Regions from separate parts of the Salmonella sp. A1325 genome, predicted to be linked through region 1. Evidence: predicted binding sites of a transcription regulator. Region 1 holds the regulator's gene; each other region holds the start of a gene.

The links. The regulator CRP, encoded in region 1, controls carbon source genes, mostly activating them, when cyclic AMP is high. The targets are predictions, from matches to a motif close to ATGTGANNNNNNTCACAT.
Region 2: the regulator CRP is predicted to act here: its motif matches at 4,086-4,103, upstream of bhsA (multiple stress resistance protein BhsA).
Region 3: the regulator CRP is predicted to act here: its motif matches at 2,416-2,433, upstream of aaeR (HTH-type transcriptional activator AaeR).

The regions. Positions count from the first base shown of each region.
Region 1 covers NZ_JAMLWO010000004.1:13,732-21,060, forward strand. Annotated here, with positions in the region: gene NAZ64_RS09440 (hydrolase) at 1-574, shown strand, start outside; gene NAZ64_RS09445 (YheU family protein) at 571-789, shown strand; gene NAZ64_RS09450 (phosphoribulokinase) at 841-1,710, shown strand; gene NAZ64_RS09455 (OsmC family protein) at 1,806-2,210, opposite strand; gene crp (cAMP-activated global transcriptional regulator CRP) at 2,518-3,150, shown strand; gene NAZ64_RS09465 (YccS/YhfK family putative transporter) at 3,199-5,286, shown strand; gene argD (bifunctional acetylornithine/succinyldiaminopimelate transaminase) at 5,329-6,546, opposite strand; gene pabA (aminodeoxychorismate synthase component 2) at 6,632-7,195, opposite strand; gene NAZ64_RS09480 (putative adenosine monophosphate-protein transferase Fic) at 7,227-7,329, opposite strand, start outside.
Region 2 covers NZ_JAMLWO010000001.1:675,368-682,696, forward strand. Annotated here, with positions in the region: gene mfd (transcription-repair coupling factor) at 1-2,551, shown strand, start outside; gene ldtC (L,D-transpeptidase LdtC) at 2,698-3,663, shown strand; gene bhsA (multiple stress resistance protein BhsA) at 3,760-4,017, opposite strand; gene comR (TetR family copper-responsive transcriptional repressor ComR) at 4,259-4,894, shown strand; gene NAZ64_RS03560 (glycine zipper 2TM domain-containing protein) at 4,968-5,507, opposite strand; gene ndh (NADH-quinone dehydrogenase) at 5,686-6,990, opposite strand; gene ycfP (alpha/beta hydrolase YcfP) at 7,244-7,329, opposite strand, start outside.
Region 3 covers NZ_JAMLWO010000017.1:31,460-38,788, forward strand. Annotated here, with positions in the region: gene tldD (metalloprotease TldD) at 1-1,346, shown strand, start outside; gene aaeR (HTH-type transcriptional activator AaeR) at 1,469-2,398, opposite strand; gene aaeX (p-hydroxybenzoic acid efflux pump operon protein AaeX) at 2,580-2,783, shown strand; gene aaeA (p-hydroxybenzoic acid efflux pump subunit AaeA) at 2,791-3,723, shown strand; gene aaeB (p-hydroxybenzoic acid efflux pump subunit AaeB) at 3,729-5,696, shown strand; gene NAZ64_RS21530 (barstar family protein) at 5,868-6,140, shown strand; gene yhcN-B (DUF1471 family stress response protein YhcN-B) at 6,200-6,466, opposite strand; gene yhcN (peroxide/acid stress response protein YhcN) at 6,570-6,833, opposite strand; gene argR (transcriptional regulator ArgR) at 7,198-7,329, opposite strand, start outside.

The DNA of each region.
Region 1 (7,329 bases):
CGTGGGCTATTCGCTCGGCGGTAATATGCTGGCGTGCCTGCTGGCGAAAGAAGGCCGCGATATTCCCATCGAGGCAGCGGTGATTGTTTCTGCGCCCTTTGTTCTCGAAGCCTGTAGCTACCACATGGACAAAGGGTTTTCCCGCGTCTATCAGCGTTATTTGCTTAATCTGTTAAAAGCGAATGCGTCACGCAAACTGGCGGCGTATCCCGGGTCGCTGCCGGTGAATCTGGCGCAACTGAAATCAATGCGCCGTATTCGCGAGTTTGACGACCTGATCACCGCGAAAATTCACGGCTTTGCCGACGCCATCGACTACTATCGTCAGTGTAGCGCCATGCCGTTGCTTAACCAGATTGCTAAACCGACGCTGATTATTCACGCTAAAGACGATCCGTTTATGGATCATCATGTGATCCCTAAAGCGGAAGATCTGCCCCCGCAGGTGGAGTATCAGCTGACTGAGCATGGCGGACACGTAGGATTTATCGGCGGTACGCCGCTGCGCCCTGAAATGTGGCTGGAACGCCGAATTCCTGACTGGCTGACAACGTACCTGGAGGCGTCATCATGATCATTCCCTGGCAGGGGCTCGCCCCCGACACGCTGGACAACCTGATCGAAAGCTTTGTGTTGCGCGAAGGCACCGATTATGGTGAACATGAACGTTCGCTTGAACAAAAAGTCGCTGACGTAAAACGCCAACTGCAATCCGGCGAGGCCGTGCTGGTATGGTCTGAATTACATGAAACGGTCAATATTATGCCGAAAAAGCAGTTTCGCGAATAAAACGCCTTTGCCGACAATACATTATTACTAAAGCTCAATCATGGAGTTGCCATGTCAGCCAAACATCCGGTGATAGCAGTAACAGGGTCAAGCGGCGCGGGGACCACCACCACCAGCCTCGCGTTTCGTAAAATTTTCGCGCAGTTAAATCTGCACGCCGCCGAGGTGGAAGGCGACAGTTTTCATCGTTACACCCGCCCGGAAATGGACATGGCGATCCGCAAAGCGCGTGACGCCGGGCGGCATATCAGCTATTTCGGGCCTGAAGCCAATGACTTCAGCCTACTGGAACATACCTTTATTGAGTACGGGCAGACGGGTAAAGGCCAGTCGCGTAAATATCTGCATACCTATGATGAAGCCGTGCCGTGGAATCAGGTTCCCGGCACGTTTACCCCCTGGCAGCCGCTTCCCGAACCGACCGATGTGCTGTTTTATGAAGGACTGCACGGCGGCGTCGTCACCCCGCAACATGATGTCGCGCGTCATGTTGATCTGTTGGTTGGCGTGGTGCCTATCGTCAACCTCGAGTGGATTCAGAAACTAATCCGCGACACCAGCGAGCGCGGACACTCCCGTGAAGCGGTGATGGATTCCGTGGTGCGTTCCATGGACGACTACATCAATTACATTACGCCGCAGTTCTCGCGTACCCATATAAACTTCCAGCGCGTGCCGACCGTCGACACGTCCAATCCGTTCGCCGCAAAGGGTATTCCCTCGCTGGATGAGAGTTTTGTGGTGATCCATTTCCGCAACCTGGAAGGGATCGATTTTCCCTGGCTCCTGGCGATGCTCCAGGGCTCGTTTATTTCTCACATTAATACATTAGTGGTGCCGGGCGGCAAAATGGGGCTGGCGATGGAGCTGATTATGTTGCCGCTGGTGCAGCGATTAATGGAAGGCAAAAAAATCGAATAACCGCGGTGAAATGCCCGATGGCGCTACGCTTATCGGGCCTACGAGATAAAAACGGGTAGGCCGGATAAAGCCACGCCGCCATCCGGCATCACATGTTACGCCGCAATCACTTCATACGAATGGGTAATATTGACCGCTTTTTCCAGCATTAGCGCCACCGAGCAATATTTTTCCGCGGAGAGATCGACAGCGCGCGCGACGGCAGCCTCTTTCAGATCGCTGCCGGTAACGATAAAATGCAGATTAATGTGCGTAAACAGGCGCGGCGCGTCTTCCCGGCGCTCGGATGTCAGCTTCACTTCGCAGTTGGTGACATTCTGACGGCCCTTTTGCAGGATTGATACCACATCAATAGCGCTACATCCGCCAGCCGCCATTAATACCATCTCCATCGGACTCGGCGCTTTGTCACCGGAGTTGCCATCCATTAAAATCTGGTGGCCGGAGGAGGACTCTCCGAGGAACGTGAGCCCTTCAACCCACTTTACACGCGCTTGCATATTTCGTAACTCCAATGTTTCAATTTTCCTGAAAGATTACGCGCATACAACAAAAGTCGCAATGGAAGGCGACCTGGGTCATGCTGAAGCGAGACACCAGGAGACACACGGCGAAAGCTATGCTAAAACAGACAAGATGCTACAGTAATACATTGACGTACTGCATGTATGCAGAGGACATCACATTACAGGCTACAATCTATTTTCGTAGCCCCCTTCCCAGGTAGCGGGAAGTATATTTTTGCAACCCCAGAGACAGTGCCGTTTTCTGGCTCTGGAGACAGCTTATAACAGAGGATAACCGCGCATGGTGCTTGGCAAACCGCAAACAGACCCGACTCTTGAATGGTTCTTGTCTCATTGCCACATTCATAAGTACCCGTCAAAGAGCACGCTGATTCACCAGGGTGAAAAAGCAGAAACGCTGTACTACATCGTTAAAGGCTCCGTGGCAGTGCTGATCAAAGATGAGGAAGGGAAAGAAATGATCCTTTCTTATCTGAATCAGGGTGATTTTATTGGTGAACTGGGCCTGTTTGAAGAAGGTCAGGAACGCAGCGCCTGGGTACGTGCGAAAACCGCATGTGAGGTCGCTGAAATTTCCTACAAAAAATTTCGCCAATTAATCCAGGTCAACCCGGATATTCTGATGCGCCTCTCTTCCCAGATGGCTCGTCGCTTACAAGTCACCTCTGAAAAAGTAGGTAACCTCGCCTTCCTTGACGTCACCGGGCGTATCGCTCAGACGCTGCTGAATCTGGCGAAACAGCCCGATGCCATGACGCACCCGGATGGGATGCAGATCAAAATCACCCGTCAGGAAATCGGCCAGATCGTCGGCTGCTCCCGCGAAACCGTTGGTCGTATTTTGAAAATGCTGGAAGATCAAAACCTGATCTCCGCGCATGGCAAGACCATCGTCGTCTACGGCACCCGTTAATTCCGTCAGAATGGCGCGTTTTATCATGCGCCATTTTTGTTTGCATCGATGTGGCGAAGACTGATTTATCACCCAGAGATTAATTACGCACTACGGCAAACGCTGGTGCTGTGCCTGCCTGTGGCTGTTGGTTTATTGATAGGCCAGCTACACCTGGGCTTGCTTTTCTCTCTCGTTCCCGCCTGCTGCAACATTGCAGGTCTGGATACCCCGCACAAACGCTTTTTTAAACGCCTGATCATCGGCGCGTCGCTGTTCGCCGGATGCAGTCTGGTAACGCAACTTCTGCTGGCGGAATCCATCCCCCTGCCGTTGATCCTGACCGGGCTCACGCTGGTGCTTGGCGTGACGGCGGAAATTAGCCCGCTTCACGCGCGGCTACTGCCAGCGTCGCTGATTGCCGCCATCTTTACCCTGAGTCTTGCGGGATACATGCCCGTCTGGGAGCCACTGCTCATTTATGCGCTGGGCACGCTATGGTACGGCGTGTTTAACTGGTTTTGGTTCTGGCTATGGCGCGAACAGCCGCTGCGCGAGTCATTGAGTTTGTTATACCGTGAACTGGCCGATTATTGCGAAGCGAAATACAGCCTGCTCACCCAACATATCGATCCGGAAAAAGCGCTGCCTCCCCTGCTGATACGCCAGCAAAAAGCGGTCGATCTCATTACCCAGTGTTACCAACAGATGCATATGCTTTCGGCGCACAACAATAATGATTACAAGCGTCTACTACGGGCTTTTCAGGAAGCGATGGATTTGCAGGAGCACATCTCCGTCAGCTTGCATCAGCCGGAAGAGGTACAGAAACTGGTAGAACGCAGCCATGCGGAAGAGGTGATTCGCTGGAATGCGCAAACGGTCGCCGCCCGCCTGCGCGTGCTGGCGGATGACATTCTTTATCATCGTCTGCCGACGCGCTTCTCCATGGAAAAACAGATTGGCGCTCTGGAGAAGATCGCCAATCAGCATCCTGAAAATCCGGTAGGCCAGTTCTGCTATTGGCACTTCAGTCGAATCGCCCGTGTGCTGCGTACTCAGCGACCGCTGTACGCCCGCGACCTGATGGCCGATAAACAGCGTCGTTTGCCGCTACTTCCGGCGCTGAAAAATTATATGTCTCTTAAATCACCGGCGCTACGCAACGCCGGACGCATCAGCGTGATGATGAGCATCGCCAGTCTGATGGGCAGCGCGTTGCACCTGCCTAAACCGTACTGGATACTCATGACAGTGCTGTTTGTCACCCAAAACGGCTATGGCGCGACGCGCGTACGTATTCTGCACCGTTCGGTCGGAACGCTGGTCGGCCTGGTGATTGCCGGCGTCACGCTGCACTTACATATTCCCGAAAGCATTACGCTGGCGGTCATGCTGGTACTAACGCTGGCAAGTTATCTGATTATTCGTAAAAACTACGGCTGGGCGACGGTCGGCTTTACGGTGACGGCGGTATACACCATCCAGTTACTGACGTTAAACGGAGAGCAGTTTATTGTGCCGAGGCTGATCGATACGCTGATTGGCTGTTTAATTGCCTTTGGCGGCATGGTCTGGCTGTGGCCGCAATGGCAAAGCGGGCTATTACGTAAAAACGCCCATGATGCGCTGGAAGCCGATCAAGAAGCTATCCGACTGATCCTCAGTAACGATCCGCAGGCCACCCCGCTCGCTTATCAAAGAATGCGGGTCAACCAGGCGCATAACACGTTATTCAACTCGTTAAATCAGGCAATGCAGGAACCCGGATTCAATACCCACTATCTGTCGGATATGAAACTATGGGTCACGCACAGCCAGTTTATTGTCGAGCATATCAACGCTATGACGACGCTGGCGCGGGAACACACCATGCTGACGCCGGATCTGGCGCAGCGCTATCTGGAATCTTGCGAGATTGCGATTCAGCGCTGCCAACAGCGCCTGGAGTACGACAGGCCAGGCGGCTCCGGCGATGTCAATATTCTGGAGTCGCCGGACATGCCGTCACATGGCTTATTGAGCACTCTGGAACAACATTTACAGCGCATCATTGGCCATCTGAACACCATGCACACCATTTCGTCGATGGCCTGGCGTCAGCGTCCGCATCACGGTATCTGGCTGAGTAAGCGGCTACGGGATACAAAAGGTTAAGACCGACTGCCGGATGCGCTACGCTTATCCGGCAATCCGCCATCAGGCCACCACCTTCCCTACCGCCTGCGCAAAGCGCTGCATTCCTTCCTCGATATCCGCGTCTTCCACCACCAGCGACGGCGCGAAACGCATCACGTCGGCTCCGGCATTGAGCACCATCACGCCGGCCTCCGCGCCTGCGTACAGAAAATCGCGCGCCCGACCTTTGTACTCCGGTTTCAGTTCCGCGCCAATCAGCAGCCCCATGCCGCGAATATCGCTGAAAATGTCAAATTGCTCGTCAATCGCCTGCAAATGTTGCACAAACTGTTGCCGCTTAGTGTGAATGCCTTGTAGCACCTCTGGCGTATTAATAATATCGAATGCCGCGCCAGCCACCGCACAGGCCAGCGGATTGCCGCCATAAGTTGAACCATGCGAACCGACATGGAAGGCCGAGGCTATTTCCTGCGTGGTCAGCATGGCGCTCACCGGAAAACCGCCTCCTAACGCTTTGGCGCTGGTGAGGATATCCGGCGTGACGCCGTAGTGCATATAGGCAAACAGGTCTCCGGTGCGCCCCATCCCGCACTGCACTTCATCAAACACCAGCAACGCCTGATGCTGGTCGCAGAGTTCACGTAAACCTTGCAGGAATTCTGGGGTTGCCGCAGTAACGCCGCCTTCCCCCTGAATTGGCTCAACCACCACCGCACAGGTGTGATCGTCCATCACCGCTTTTACCGCATGCAGATCGTTAAACGGCACATGGATGATATCCGCCGGTTTTGGTCCAAAGCCGTCGGAATATTTCGGTTGCCCACCAACAGATACGGTAAACAGCGAACGACCGTGAAACGCATTATGAAAGGCAATGATTTTGGTTTTGAACGGGCTGTGGCGTACACAGGCATAATGACGCGCCAGCTTAAAGGCGGTTTCGTTGGCTTCGGTACCGGAGTTCATGAACAGCACGCGCTCGGCAAACGTGGCGTCGATCAGTTTACGTCCCAGACGCAACGCCGGTTCATTGGTAAAAACGTTACTGGTATGCCACAAGGTTTCCCCCTGGGATTTCAGCGCCTCGACCAGCGCCGGATGGCAATGGCCCAGCGCAGTCACTGCAATCCCGCCGGCGAAATCGATATACTCTTTGCCCTGCTGATCCCATACGCGGCTGCCTTTACCTTTGACCGGAATAAAGTCCGCCGGTGCATAAACAGGCAGAATCACCTCATCGAAAGTTGCGCGCGTAATAGCCGTTTGTTCAGTTGCCATATCATTACCACCCGGTTAAGTAGAAATGCCAGTGAAATTATAATCACAAAATATGAATAAAAAATCACTCAATAGCAACCACAAATCAACGCCGGAGGAAATTTTCCAGCAGAGCGTGTCCTTGTTCGCTGAGAATACTTTCCGGGTGGAACTGCACGCCTTCCAGATCCCACTCGCGGTGGCGAATGCCCATAATCTCCTGCGTTTCGCTCCAGGCGGTGATCTCAAAACACTCAGGCAACGTGGCAGGGTCGACAATCAGCGAGTGGTAACGTGTCACGGTTAACGGGCTGGGCAATCCCCGAAACACGCCCTGTCCATTATGCGTAATAGGTGACGTTTTACCGTGCATCACTTTCGCTGCCCGCACCACCGACGCGCCAAAGGCCTGCGCCATCGCCTGATGACCCAGGCAAACGCCCAGCATCGGAATACGTCCGGCATAATGGCGGATGACCTCCAGTGAAATGCCAGCGTCATTCGGCGTACAGGGGCCAGGAGAGATAACGATTTTTTGCGGGTTCAAAGCGTCAATGTGCGCCAGCGTCAGCGCATCATTGCGCCGGACCTGCACTTCCGCGCCCAGTTCACAAAAATACTGGTAGAGGTTCCAGGTAAAGGAATCATAGTTATCGATAAGCAGGATCATGGCGGCTCCGGGTGAGTAGAACCGCACTATTTTACTCAGTTTCGCGAGCTTCGCTTATCGCTTTCTGAAAAATCGCCTGCAAAGCGGAGAGATCGCCCATCGCGCCGCTCTGGTTCGCCTGCTTCCATGTTTCA
Region 2 (7,329 bases), on a different contig from region 1:
GCTGGCGCGTTTTGAAAATCGCGGCGTCGATCCTATGCGCCCGCTTTTGCCGCCGGAAGCCCTCTGGCTACGGGTAGATGAGCTCTTTTCCGAGCTTAAACGCTGGCCTCGCCTCCAGCTTAAAACCGACCATCTGCCGGAAAAAGCCGCCAATACCAATCTCGGTTTCCAGAAATTACCGGATTTGGCTATCCAGGCACAGCAGAAAGCGCCGCTGGACGCGCTGCGTAAGTTCCTCGAATCTTTCAGCGGTCCGGTGATTTTTTCGGTGGAAAGCGAAGGACGCCGCGAAGCGCTGGGAGAACTCCTGGCCCGCATAAAAATCGCGCCGAAGCGGATATTACGCCTGGACGAGGCGCAGGATGCGGGACGCTATCTGATGATTGGCGCCGCAGAACATGGCTTTATCGACACCCAACGCAATCTGGCGCTGATTTGTGAAAGCGATCTCCTGGGTGAACGGGTCGCGCGTCGCCGCCTGGATTCCCGTCGTACGATCAACCCGGATACGTTGATTCGTAACCTGGCGGAGCTCCACGTCGGTCAACCGGTAGTGCATCTGGAGCACGGCGTCGGGCGTTATGCCGGCATGACCACTCTGGAGGCTGGCGGCATCAAGGGTGAGTATCTGATGCTCACCTACGCCAATGACGCCAAACTGTATGTGCCGGTTTCCTCATTGCATCTGATTAGCCGCTATGCCGGCGGCGCGGAAGAAAGTGCGCCGCTGCATAAACTGGGCGGCGACGCCTGGTCGCGCGCCCGGCAGAAAGCGGCGGAAAAAGTGCGCGATGTCGCAGCGGAACTGTTGGATATTTATGCGCAACGGGCGGCAAAAGAGGGTTTTGCCTTTAAGCATGATCGTGAGCAGTATCAGTTATTCTGCGACAGCTTCCCGTTTGAAACGACGCCCGATCAGGCACAGGCGATTAACGCCGTATTGAGCGATATGTGCCAACCGCTGGCGATGGACAGGCTGGTGTGCGGCGACGTCGGCTTCGGCAAAACCGAAGTGGCGATGCGCGCCGCGTTCCTGGCGGTGGAAAACCATAAACAGGTGGCGGTACTGGTGCCGACTACGCTGCTGGCGCAGCAACACTATGACAACTTCCGCGACCGTTTCGCCAACTGGCCGGTACGCATTGAGATGCTGTCTCGCTTTCGCAGTGCCAAAGAGCAGACGCAAATCCTGGCGGAAGCCGCCGAGGGTAAGATCGATATTCTGATCGGTACGCATAAACTGCTACAAAGCGATGTGAAGCTGCGCGACCTCGGCCTGCTGATTGTCGATGAAGAGCACCGTTTCGGCGTGCGCCACAAAGAGCGAATTAAGGCGATGCGCGCCGATGTCGATATTCTGACGCTCACGGCGACGCCGATCCCGCGGACGCTGAATATGGCGATGAGCGGTATGCGCGATCTCTCCATTATCGCCACCCCCCCTGCCCGTCGTCTGGCGGTAAAAACCTTTGTCCGCGAGTATGATAGCCTGGTGGTAAGGGAAGCGATTCTGCGTGAAATCCTGCGCGGCGGTCAGGTTTACTATTTGTACAATGACGTCGAAAATATTCAGAAAGCCGCAGAGCGGCTGGCGGAACTGGTGCCGGAAGCGCGAATCGCTATAGGCCACGGGCAGATGCGCGAACGTGAGCTGGAACGGGTCATGAACGATTTCCACCATCAACGTTTTAACGTGCTGGTGTGTACTACCATTATCGAAACGGGGATCGACATTCCCACCGCTAATACGATCATCATTGAACGCGCGGATCATTTCGGCCTCGCGCAGTTGCACCAGCTGCGTGGCCGCGTAGGGCGCTCGCACCACCAGGCCTACGCCTGGCTATTGACGCCACATCCTAAGGCCATGACCACCGATGCGCAAAAACGGCTGGAGGCGATTGCGTCGCTGGAGGATTTAGGCGCCGGGTTTGCGCTGGCGACCCACGATCTGGAGATCCGCGGCGCGGGCGAACTGCTTGGCGAAGAGCAAAGCGGCTCAATGGAAACCATTGGCTTCTCACTCTACATGGAACTGTTGGAAAACGCCGTTGATGCGCTGAAAGCAGGCCGCGAACCCTCGCTGGAAGATCTCACCAGTCAGCAAACGGAAGTCGAGCTGCGAATGCCGTCGTTACTGCCGGATGATTTTATTCCGGATGTTAATACCCGGCTGTCATTCTATAAACGCATTGCCAGCGCGAAGAACGAAAACGAGCTGGAGGAGATCAAAGTGGAATTGATCGACCGCTTCGGCCTGCTGCCCGATCCGGCGCGTAATCTGCTGGATATCGCCCGCCTGCGCCAACAGGCGCAAAAGCTCGGCATCCGAAAACTGGAGGGTAACGAGAAAGGCGGAACGATTGAGTTCGCCGAGAAAAACCACGTTGACCCCGCCTGGCTTATCGGGTTGCTGCAAAAACAGCCGCAGCATTTCCGTCTGGATGGTCCGACGCGCCTCAAGTTTATTCAGGATTTAAGCGAACGTAAAACGCGTATAGACTGGGTACGCCAGTTCATGCAGCAACTGGAAGAAAACGCTATTGCATAAGCGTCAGGCCGGGCGTCATTACTCTGCGTCCGGCCTAATCTTTACAAATTCTTTGCACTTCCCTGCAGTTCCAGACACAGCCAGCCGCCATAATCTTATTTCCTCTTTTATAAAAATAACCACATAATAATCATGGGTTTATTATAATGTTCAACAATACGCGACTCTCTCGCTGGTGGGCGTTGCTTGCGCTTACCGCGACCATCATGCTTGCCCTTCCCGCGCAGGCGAATACGTGGCCTCTTCCGCCCCCCGGCAGTCGACTGGTGGGAGAGAATAAATTCCATGTCGTTGAAGACGACGGCGGCTCGCTGGAGGCGATCGCCAAAAAATATAACGTGGGCTTTTTAGCCCTGTTACAGGCCAACCCCGGCATTGATCCTTACGTGCCACGCGCAGGCAGCGTGCTAACGATTCCGCTGCAAACGCTGCTACCGGACGCGCCACGTGAAGGTATCGTCATTAACCTCGCGGAATTACGGCTTTACTATTATCAACCGGGGAAAAATACGGTCACGGTCTACCCTATCGGGATTGGCCAACTGGGCGGCGATACCCTGACGCCAACGATGGTGACGACCATTTCGGATAAACGCGCCAATCCAACCTGGACGCCGACCGCCAATATTCGCGCCCGTTATAAAGCGCAAGGCATCGATCTCCCCGCCGTGGTGCCTGCTGGTCCCGATAACCCAATGGGGCATCACGCGATTCGTTTAGCGGCCTACGGCGGCGTCTATCTGTTACATGGCACGAATGCCGATTTTGGCATTGGTATGCGCGTCAGTTCCGGCTGTATCCGTCTGCGCGACGGTGATATAGAGACATTGTTCCGTCAGGTCACGCCGGGAACCAAAGTGAATATTATCAATACGCCGATTAAAGCCTCGGTGGAGCCAGGCGGCGTGCGACTGGTGGAAGTTCATCAGCCGCTGTCTAAAAATATAGGCGACGATCCGCAGGTGCTGCCGATTGTGCTGAATGGCCCGATGCAGACCTTTAAGGACGCGCCGCAGACCGACGCCGCGGTGATGGAACATGTTATGGAAGTGCGCTCCGGAATGCCGGTGGATGTAACCCGTCAATCAGAGGCGAAACCGCAGTCGCTGTAAGCGTGAATAGCTGACCGATAAAAAAGCCTCGCGATGCATCGCGAGGCTTTCTCTTTTTATTGTGGCAATCGCAGCGGCATTAATGAGGGTTAATGCTTACTTATAGATTACCGCCGTACCGTGAAGGGTATTCGGGCCGGTAACAGAGGTAATACGGAAAGACTTCGCCCCCATCTCCTGCGCTTTTTGCGCCAGCTGATCTTCCAGCGAGCCCAGATTCGTGCCGCCATTCGCGGAAATGGTGCCGAACTTCTGTTGACCTTCTGGCGTTGCCTGAACTTCAACGGCGGCGAAGCTGGCGAATGAGAGCGAACTCAGTACCACAGCAGCGATGAGGTTTTTTACGTTTTTCATAGTGATGACCTTTAGCAGATGAATGGGTGTCGTAAGCATTAACTTAACGATCGATAAGTTAATCATAGATGTGATCTACATCACACGTCAACTTCTTTTTATAATGATCGTTATATAATTTATAAAGATGTTATTTTTCATGTGAATAGAATTGATTTATTTTTCTAATGAATACTCTGGAGCCAGAAGTGGTTTGTTTTTATAATAGAGAGACCGCTCTTTAAACAGGTACAACGGCATCATGACAACGGATACCACGAGTTGCGCGAAGAAAAGCCGTGGCCGACCAAAAGTGTTCGACAGGGAAGCTGCGCTTGATAAGGCCATGACTCTCTTCTGGCAGCACGGCTATGAAGCAACTTCGCTTGCCGATCTCGTAGAGGCTACCGGGGCGAAAGCGCCTACTCTCTATGCGGAATTCACTAACAAAGAAGGATTATTTCGCGCTGTCCTGGATCGCTACATCACTCGCTTTGCCTCAAAGCACGAAGCCCAGCTCTTTTGTGAAGAGAAAAGCGTGGAATCGGCGCTGGAAGATTACTTCACAGAAATTGCCGCCTGCTTTACCAGTACGGACACGCCGGCTGGCTGCTTTATGATTAATACGTCCGCCACCCTCGCCGCCTCCTCGCGCGATATCGCTCGCACGGTAAAATCACGCCACGCCATGCAGGAACAGACGCTCATCCAGTTTTTGCGCCAACGTCAGGAGCGCGGTGAAATTCCGGCGCACTGTAACCCGCAGGCGCTCGCGGAATATATCAACTGTATTTTACAGGGAATGTCGATCAGCGCCCGCGAGGGAGCCACCTTCGAACAACTGATGCAAATTACGCGTACGACCCTGCGCATCTGGCCTGAACTGCTCAAGTCCTGAACGACGCGGCTTCGGATAAAAAAAGCCCCTCAGCCTGAGCGAATGAGGGGCTAACTTGCAGAGTACAGCTTTTTTATGCTTTGTTATTCAGAACCAGTTGACCATTGCCGTCGAGGGGAATTTGCGTTCCGGGGTCTTTATCCATGCGGATTTTGCCCTGCTGATCGCCAATTTTGTAGGTCACGTCGTAGCCAAGCATCTTTTCAGATTTGTCATACACCGTCTTACAGCGTTGCTGCGTGGTAGTGTAAGTATCACTTTCCTGCATTGACCCCTGGATTTGATTGCCAGCATAACCGCCGCCCAGCGCCCCGACGACCGTCGCCACATCTTTACCACGACCACCGCCAAATTGATGTCCAATCACGCCGCCTGCTACTGCGCCAAGCACCGAGCCGGCAATACGGTTTTCGTCCTGAACCGGTCTGCGATGCGTGACCGTGACATTACGGCACTCCTGACGCGGCGTTTTTACCGTCTCTTTAATCGGTTTAGCCGATATCACCTGCGCATATTGCGGACCACGATCAAATACGTTGAGACTGGCCACTGCCGCCACACCCAGCGCAGCCGCTACGCCAATCCCTATACCCGCCAACATTGATTTATTCACGGGAGTTCCTCCTTCGTTGCTATTGGTAACAATTTTGCAACCAGTATGCGAACAAAGCCAATCGGAATGAGGATGAAAAATGCGGGATGAGGCGGTAAAGCTGAAGGATTCGGACAACTCCGAAGCGAGTGATGGAGAAGCGCTCACCGGCGCGAGCAGCCGGTGAGGCGCAGAGAAATTAATGCAGTTTCAGGCGCGGACGAATGACGCGGTTAATACTGCCCACCAGCATCATCAGGCCGGTTTTAAAATATCCATGCAGCGCTATCTGGTGCATACGGTATAGCGAGATATACACGAAGCGGGCGATACGTCCTTCAATCATCATTGAACCGCGGGTCAGGTTCCCCATCAGACTACCCACGGTAGAGAAGTTGGACAGAGAGACCAGCGATCCATGATCTTTATACTGGTAAGCTTTCAGCGGTTTGCCATTCATCTGCGCCAGAATGTTATTCATCGCGCAGGTAGCCATCTGATGCGCCGCCTGAGCGCGAGGCGGCACAAAACCTCCCTCCGGACGTGCGCAGGAAGCGCAGTCGCCAATCGCATAAATATCAGGATCGCGCGTGGTTTGCAGCGTCGGTTCCACCACCAGTTGGTTAATGCGGTTCGTTTCCAGACCACCAATTTCTTTCATAAAATCCGGCGCTTTGATACCCGCCGCCCACACCATCAGATCGGCCTGAATATATTCACCTTCTTTCGTATGCAGACCGCCTTCGTCGGCGCTGGTGACCATAGTTTGCGTCAGCACGCGAACGCCCAGTTTGGTCAGTTCATTATGCGCGGCGCTGGAGATACGCGGCGGCAACGCAGGCAGAATACGCTCGCCAGCCTCAACCAACGTCACGTTCAGCGCGTCGTTGGTCAGCCCCTTATAACCATAGCTATGCAGCTGTTTTACCGCATTATGCAGTTCAGCCGACAGCTCAACCCCCGTCGCACCGCCGCCAACGATGGCGATATTGACCTTACCGTTCGCGCCCAGATTAGCCGAATACTTGAGGAACAGGTTCAGCATCTCCTGGTGAAAACGGCGCGCCTGATGCGGGTTATCGAGGAAGATACAGTGCTCTTTCACGCCCGGCGTGTTGAAATCATTAGAGGTGCTGCCCAGCGCCATCACCAGCGTGTCATACGCGATTTTGCGCTCCGGCACCAGCAGTTCGCCCTTTTCATCACGCAACTCGGCAATGGTGATGGTTTTCGCTTCGCGATCGATATCCATCACCGACCCCAGTTGGAACTGGAAACCATGATTACGCGCATGAGCCAGATAGCTCAACGCATCCACGCCTTCGTCCAGAGATCCAGTCGCCACTTCGTGCAGCAATGGTTTCCACAGATGGCTGTGATTTCTGTCTACCAGCGTGATTTTCGCTTTTTTCTTGCGCCCCAGTTTATGGCCTAACTGCGTCGCCATTTCCAGCCCGCCAGCGCCGCCGCCGACAATCACGATCTTTTTTAATGGTGTAGTCAACGTGACCCCCTTAAATTTATTAACCAATTGTTAATTAAAAGTTATTGGTATAGCCTTTAATTAACAACAAGTTACGTTAATGAGAATAAGCTTCTGATATGAGAATAGCATGAACGGTGCATTGGTCATACCAAAATTGATGTGCATCAAGTTTTCATGCTGAAAAGATAGACAGTTTGCGAGAATTGAGCATAAAAAAACCAGCCGCAAGGCTGGTTATCCGGTCACTGATAACGCCATATTGCCGGGGGCGTTACCCCAGCGTTTTAAACGCTTTGATACGTTGCAAGTGCGGCGAAATATTTTTGAATTTGTGAGTCTGTTCCTCATCCCACACAA
Region 3 (7,329 bases), on a different contig from region 1:
ATTATGGCGACCTCTATTTTCAGTCGAGCTATCACGAATCCTGGGTTTTAGAAGACCGCATCATTAAAGATGGTTCATATAATATCGACCAGGGCGTTGGCGTTCGCGCCATTAGCGGCGAAAAAACCGGTTTTGCTTATGCTGACCAGATAAGCCTCCTGGCGCTGGAGCAGAGTGCGCAGGCAGCGCGAACCATTGTACGCGAGAACGGCGAAGGCAAGGTAAAAACGCTCGCCGCCGTAGCGCATCAGCCGCTCTACACCACCCTTGATCCGTTGCAAAGTATGAGCCGCGAAGAGAAGCTGGATATCCTCAGACGCGTTGATAAAGCGGCGCGAGAAGCCGATAAACGCGTGCAGGAAGTTAACGCCAGCCTGACCGGCGTATATGAATTAATCCTCGTGGCGGCGACCGACGGGACGCTGGCGGCGGATGTCCGTCCACTGGTGCGTTTGTCCGTTAGCGTGCAGGTGGAAGAAGACGGTAAACGCGAGCGCGGCGCCAGCGGCGGCGGCGGTCGCTTTGGTTATGAGTATTTTCTTGCCGATCTCGACGGCGAGGTGCGCGCCGACGCGTGGGCGAAAGAAGCGGTACGCATGGCGCTGGTTAATCTCTCCGCGGTCGCTGCGCCAGCGGGGACGTTACCGGTGGTTCTGGGCGCCGGGTGGCCGGGCGTATTGCTGCACGAAGCGGTCGGTCACGGGCTGGAAGGTGATTTTAACCGTCGTGGGACATCTGTGTTTAGCGGTCAGATCGGCGAGCAGGTTGCCTCCGCGCTTTGCACCGTAGTGGATGACGGCACAATGATGAACCGTCGCGGCTCCGTTGCTATCGATGATGAAGGTACGCCAGGCCAGTACAACGTATTGATTGAAAATGGCGTACTGAAAGGATACATGCAGGACAAGCTGAACGCGCGCCTGATGGGCGCTGCGCCGACCGGTAACGGGCGTCGCGAATCTTATGCGCATCTGCCGATGCCGCGTATGACGAATACCTATATGTTGGCGGGGCAGTCAACGCCGCAGGAAATTATCGAATCCGTTGAGTACGGCATCTATGCGCCTAACTTTGGCGGTGGTCAGGTGGATATCACCTCCGGCAAGTTTGTGTTCTCTACCTCGGAAGCGTATCTGATTGAAAACGGCAAAGTCACGACGCCGGTGAAGGGTGCGACGTTGATTGGATCAGGCATTGAAACGATGCAACAGATCTCCATGGTCGGCAACGACCTTAAGCTGGATAACGGGGTGGGGGTCTGCGGGAAAGAGGGTCAAAGTCTGCCGGTAGGCGTAGGCCAGCCGACGCTGAAAGTCGATAACCTGACGGTTGGCGGCACCGCATAACTGTCCGCCTTATCAGGCCTGTGGTGTGTGCCGCCCAGGCCTGATAAGCGCAGCGCCACCAGGCAATGTCTGCGTCGGGTGGCATCTGGCCTGCAATCGTCTTCAGCAATTACCCGGTGTTTTTATTTTTCTTTCCCTCGCCCGTGCATCCCCTGAAACAGGTGTGCGACATCGACAAAATAGTCAGTTAACGCGTTAATCACTACCTGCACTTTAAGCGGCAGCTTATCTTTTTCGGTGTACAGCGCGTACACCGGACGAGGATCGGACTGATAGCGAGGCAGCAGGATCTCCAGATCGCCACGATTGATCTCATCGATCACCCACATCAGCGGCACATAGGCGATTCCGGTTCCGGCGGTCAGCCAGCGTACCAGCGTCATCGGATCGTTAGTGACGAACCGCCCCTGTGGAATCAGTCGGGTAGAAATTCCTTCCGGCGCGATAAGTTCAAACTCATTATCCGGGCGCACGCTATATTCCAGCCAGGAATGGCTACTGAGATCGGCGGGTTTTTCCGGGACGCCGTACTGAGCGAGGTAGGGCTTGGCGGCGCACACAACCATCGGCATCGCGCCAAGTCGACGGGAAAACAGGCTGGAGTCTTGCAGCGCGCCCACGCGGATCACCACGTCCAGCCCGTCGGCAATTAAATCCGGAGCCGGAATTCCTGTCACCAGATTGACCGCCAGACCGGGATACTCTTTTAATAATTTTGCGGTAAGCCCGGCCAGCACATTTTGCGCCATGGTTGAAGAACAGCCGATACGCAATGTACCGATAGGCGTGTTATTAAAAGCGTAAAGCTGCTCGTGAACATCCTGCACTTCATGCAGCATACGACGACAGCCCTGATAATAGATTTTTCCAGCTTCGGTGAGCCCAATGCTGCGTGTGCTGCGGTTGAGCAATTTAACCTGAAGCTCATCTTCCAGTTTCGCCACAGTCTGGCTGATGGACGATACGCTCATTTGCAGCTGTCTGGCTGCGGCGGTAAAAGAGCCAAACTCGACAACTTTGGCGAATACTGACATTCGTTTTAATCGTTCCATTATTCACTCTGGCTTAAAAGTGATTTAGATCACATAATATAGATAACAGCATAACAATTACGTTAATATACTATTATTCGAATAAGAGCTATGTCGCTCTCGCCTGGCGTCTCTTGCCCTTCTCTGCGGCGATGTAGCTTAACAATCTATCGCCTGCTCTCTCTCAGAAATCAAGGTCAACATGAGTCTGTTTCCCGTTATCGTGGTGTTTGGTCTTTCCTTCCCACCGATATTTTTCGAATTGCTTTTGTCACTGGCTATTTTTTGGCTGGTGCGTCGGATGCTTGTGCCGACGGGTATCTATGATTTTGTCTGGCATCCGGCTTTGTTCAATACCGCGCTGTATTGTTGTCTGTTTTATTTAATATCGCGCCTGTTCGTTTGAGGTTGAAGTGAAAACACTAACAAGAAAACTCTCCCGTACGGCCATTACCCTCGTACTGGTTATTCTGGCCTTTATCGCCATTTTCCGCGCCTGGGTGTATTACACCGAATCTCCCTGGACGCGCGACGCGCGTTTTAGCGCCGATGTCGTCGCTATTGCCCCGGATGTCGCGGGCCTGATTACCCATGTAAACGTGCATGATAACCAACTGGTGAAAAAGGATCAGGTCCTGTTTACCATCGATCAGCCACGCTATCAAAAAGCGCTGGCGGAAGCGGAAGCTGATGTAGCCTATTATCAGGTCCTGGCGCAGGAAAAACGCCAGGAAGCCGGTCGCCGTAATCGCCTCGGCGTACAGGCGATGTCCCGGGAAGAGATCGATCAGGCGAACAATGTTTTGCAGACTGTACTGCATCAACTGGCTAAAGCCCAGGCGACGCGCGACCTGGCTAAACTCGATCTGGAGCGCACCGTCATTCGCGCGCCTGCCGACGGCTGGGTGACTAACCTCAATGTTTATGCCGGTGAATTTATTACCCGTGGTTCCACAGCCGTCGCCCTGGTGAAAAAGAACTCTTTTTACGTGCAAGCCTATATGGAAGAGACCAAGCTGGAAGGCGTGCGTCCGGGATATCGTGCCGAAATCACGCCGCTTGGCAGCAACCGGGTATTAAAAGGTACCGTCGATAGCGTGGCGGCAGGGGTAACGAATGCCAGCAGTACCAGCGATGCGAAAGGGATGGCGACGATAGACTCTAACCTCGAATGGGTGCGTCTGGCCCAGCGTGTCCCGGTGCGCATCCGGCTCGACGAGCAACAGGGGAATTTGTGGCCTGCCGGTACGACGGCAACCGTCGTGATCACCGGTAAGCAGGATCGTGACGCAAGCCAGGACTCCTTCTTCCGTAAACTGGCGCACCGGCTGCGCGAATTCGGTTAATCGTCATGGGCATTTTCTCCATTGCCAACCAGCACATTCGTTTTGCGGTAAAGCTGGCGTGCGCCATTGTGCTGGCATTATTTATCGGCTTCCATTTTCAACTGGAGACGCCGCGTTGGGCGGTGCTGACCGCCGCGATCGTGGCGGCAGGCCCGGCATTTGCCGCCGGCGGGGAACCCTATTCCGGCGCTATCCGTTATCGCGGAATGTTGCGTATTATCGGGACGTTTATTGGCTGTATCGCCGCGCTTATCATTATTATCTCTATGATCCGCGCGCCGCTATTGATGATTCTGGTGTGCTGTGTCTGGGCCGGTTTTTGTACCTGGATCTCCTCTTTAGTACGGATCGAAAACTCTTATGCGTGGGGACTGTCAGGTTATACTGCGCTGATCATTGTGATTACCATTCAGACGGAGCCGCTGCTCACGCCGCAATTTGCGCTTGAGCGCTGTAGCGAAATCGTCATCGGCATTGGCTGCGCTATTTTAGCGGATCTGCTTTTTTCGCCGCGATCGATAAAGCAGGAGGTTGATCGCGAACTGGACAGTTTACTGGTAGCGCAATATCAGCTAATGCAACTTTGTATTAAGCATGGCGACAGCGAAGAAGTCGACAACGCCTGGGGCGATCTGGTGCGACGCACGGCGGCGCTGGAGGGGATGCGAAGTAATCTGAATATGGAATCTTCGCGCTGGGTACGCGCTAACCGCCGCCTGAAAGCGTTGAATACGCTTTCGCTCACGCTGATTACGCAATCCTGTGAAACTTATCTTATTCAAAACACGCGGCCGGAACTGATTACCGATACATTCCGGGAACTGTTCGAGACGCCGATTGAAACGGTACAGGATGTCCACAGGCAGTTAAAACGGATGCGGCGTGTCATTGTCTGGACCGGCGAGCGCGAAACGCCCGTCACGCTTTATAGCTGGGTAGGCGCTGCGACGCGCTATCTGCTGCTAAAACGCGGCGTGATCAGCAACACCAAAATCAGCGCGACGGAAGAAGAGATCCTGCAAGGCGAACCCGTAGTTAAAGTGGAATCCGCTGAACGCCACCATGCGATGGTGAACTTCTGGCGCACCACGCTTTCCTGCATACTGGGGACATTATTCTGGCTATGGACCGGCTGGACATCGGGTAATGGCGCGATGGTGATGATTGCCGTGGTGACCTCGCTGGCGATGCGTTTACCCAATCCGCGCATGGTCTGCATTGATTTTATTTATGGCACTCTGGCGGCGTTGCCGCTGGGATTGCTCTATTTCCTGGTGATTATTCCCAATACGCAGCAAAGTATGCTGTTGTTATGTTTGAGCCTGGCGGTATTGGGGTTCTTTATCGGCATTGAGGTCCAGAAACGGCGTCTGGGGTCGATGGGGGCGCTGGCCAGTACGATTAACATTATTGTGTTGGATAATCCGATGACGTTCCATTTCAGCCAGTTCCTCGACAGCGCGTTGGGGCAAATTGTCGGCTGTATGCTGGCGTTTATCGTCATCCTGCTGGTGCGTGATAAATCCAAAGATCGAACCGGTCGCGTGCTGCTTAATCAGTTTGTTTCCGCTGCGGTCTCGGCAATGACGACCAACGTGGTACGTCGTAAAGAAAACCGTCTGCCTGCGTTATATCAGCAACTCTTTTTGCTGATGAATAAATTCCCTGGCGATTTGCCGAAGTTTCGCCTGGCGCTAACGATGATCATTGCTCATCAACGTCTGCGCGACGCGCCGATACCGGTTAATGAAGATCTGTCAGTGTTCCACCGTCAGCTTCGTCGTACCGCAGACCATGTTATTTCCGCCGGAAGCGATGATAAACGGCGACGCTACTTTGGTCAGTTGCTGGATGAGCTGGATATCTATCAGGAGAAATTACGTATCTGGGAGGCGCCGCCGCAGGTGACGGAACCGGTTAAACGCCTGACGGGCATGTTACATAAATACCAGAACGCGCTTACCGATAGCTAACCCACAAGAACCGATGCCAAAAGCGTCGGTTTTTTTATGACTATACTTATTTGAGATACAAAAACAGCGCAAGAGTGCTCCGGGGCTAAAAGCGTTTCTGGAAGTGAAACCTCTGCATAATGATGCTTAGTAGTAAAACAGACAATTGTCTGTCGGGGATGGTGGCTGGCTATGAATGTCTATACTTTTGATTTTAATGATATTAAAAACCAAAGCGATTTTTATCGCGAGTTTACGCAGACGTTTGGTCTTGCCAGTGAGAAAGTAAGCGATCTTGATACATTATGGGATGCGGTAATGAGCGATATCTTACCTCTACCGCTAGAGATTGAGTTCGTTCACCTGCCTGATAAACTGCGCAGGCGCTACGGGGCGCTGATTTTACTCTTTGATGAAGCGGAAGAAGAGCTGGAGGGGCGGCTACGGTTTAATGTCCGGCATTGAAAAAGCATAAAAAAGCCCCCGACAGGCGGGGGCAAGTCGTCGGGTTAGACGACGAGGGTTTACTTATACAACTCGGCGGTGGCGTGCCAGTTATCACCTTCTTTTAATTCGATGATGCGATAGCTATTAGCGCCTGCTTTTTCGGCTTTAGCGACGATCTCCTGGCGCATATCCATTGGCGTACTGCCAATCTGCGAGACGGAAATGGTGCCCATCGGTTGCAGATTCTGCGCCTGTTCCGCGTTGACCTGATGTACTGCGGCATTTGCGCCGAAAGAGAGCAGAGTGGCCAGGCCGAGTGATGCGATAATGTATTTCGTTTTCATGGTCTTTTATTCCTTTATAGGGTCAACCTCGCGGATTAATAGGCTTTTCTTATGCGATATCTCCGCGAAGCAATGACACGTTATATGCGATGGCAGGTGAATTTTATTTGTACAGTTCGGCAGTGGCGTGCCAGTTGCTGCCGCTACGCGCTTCGGTAATGTGGTAGGCCGTAGCGCCTTGTTCATCCGCTTTTTTGCTCAGCATGGCATTCATATCCATAGGCGATGAGCCGATAGCGCTGACTGAAACCGATCCGATTGCTTCACGATTTTGCGCTTGCTCTGCGCTGATAGGTTCTGCGGCGAAAGCGCCAAAAGAGAGAACGGACAGAATACTTAATGTTGCAACAGTGGTTTTGATTTTCATGATTTTTACCTCGTCGAATTCCTTTACTGGGGTCTTTGTTTCGTGACCCTCATCACAAAATTAAGTATACACTAATCACGCGATTAATTAATACCACGCTAATTGTTTCTGCTTTTTAAAGACATTAAAAATTTTATTTTTTATAACGTTATGGAATTAAAATTGCTGTTTTTCGCCGCTGTCATTTAAAAAATAAAAGAAAATCAATCTTTTAAAAAATTTGACATTTTGTGCGTTTTTTTGATTTGTCATTCATGTGGTGAATGTTTAATGGCATGATTTGCCAAATGATAGCCGTACAGGAAAGCGGCGAGGGGAGAGGACAAAAAGGTGCCTCCGCCGTACGACGACGGAGGAAGTGGGACTAAAGCTCTTGTTCAAAAAGTTCCAGAATGGCTTCGTACAGATCTCTTACGGAAAAGCCGCTGGCAGGCGTAGTGAAGATAGTATCGTCGCCGGCAATCGTGCCGAGAATACCTTCTGCTTTCCCCAGTGA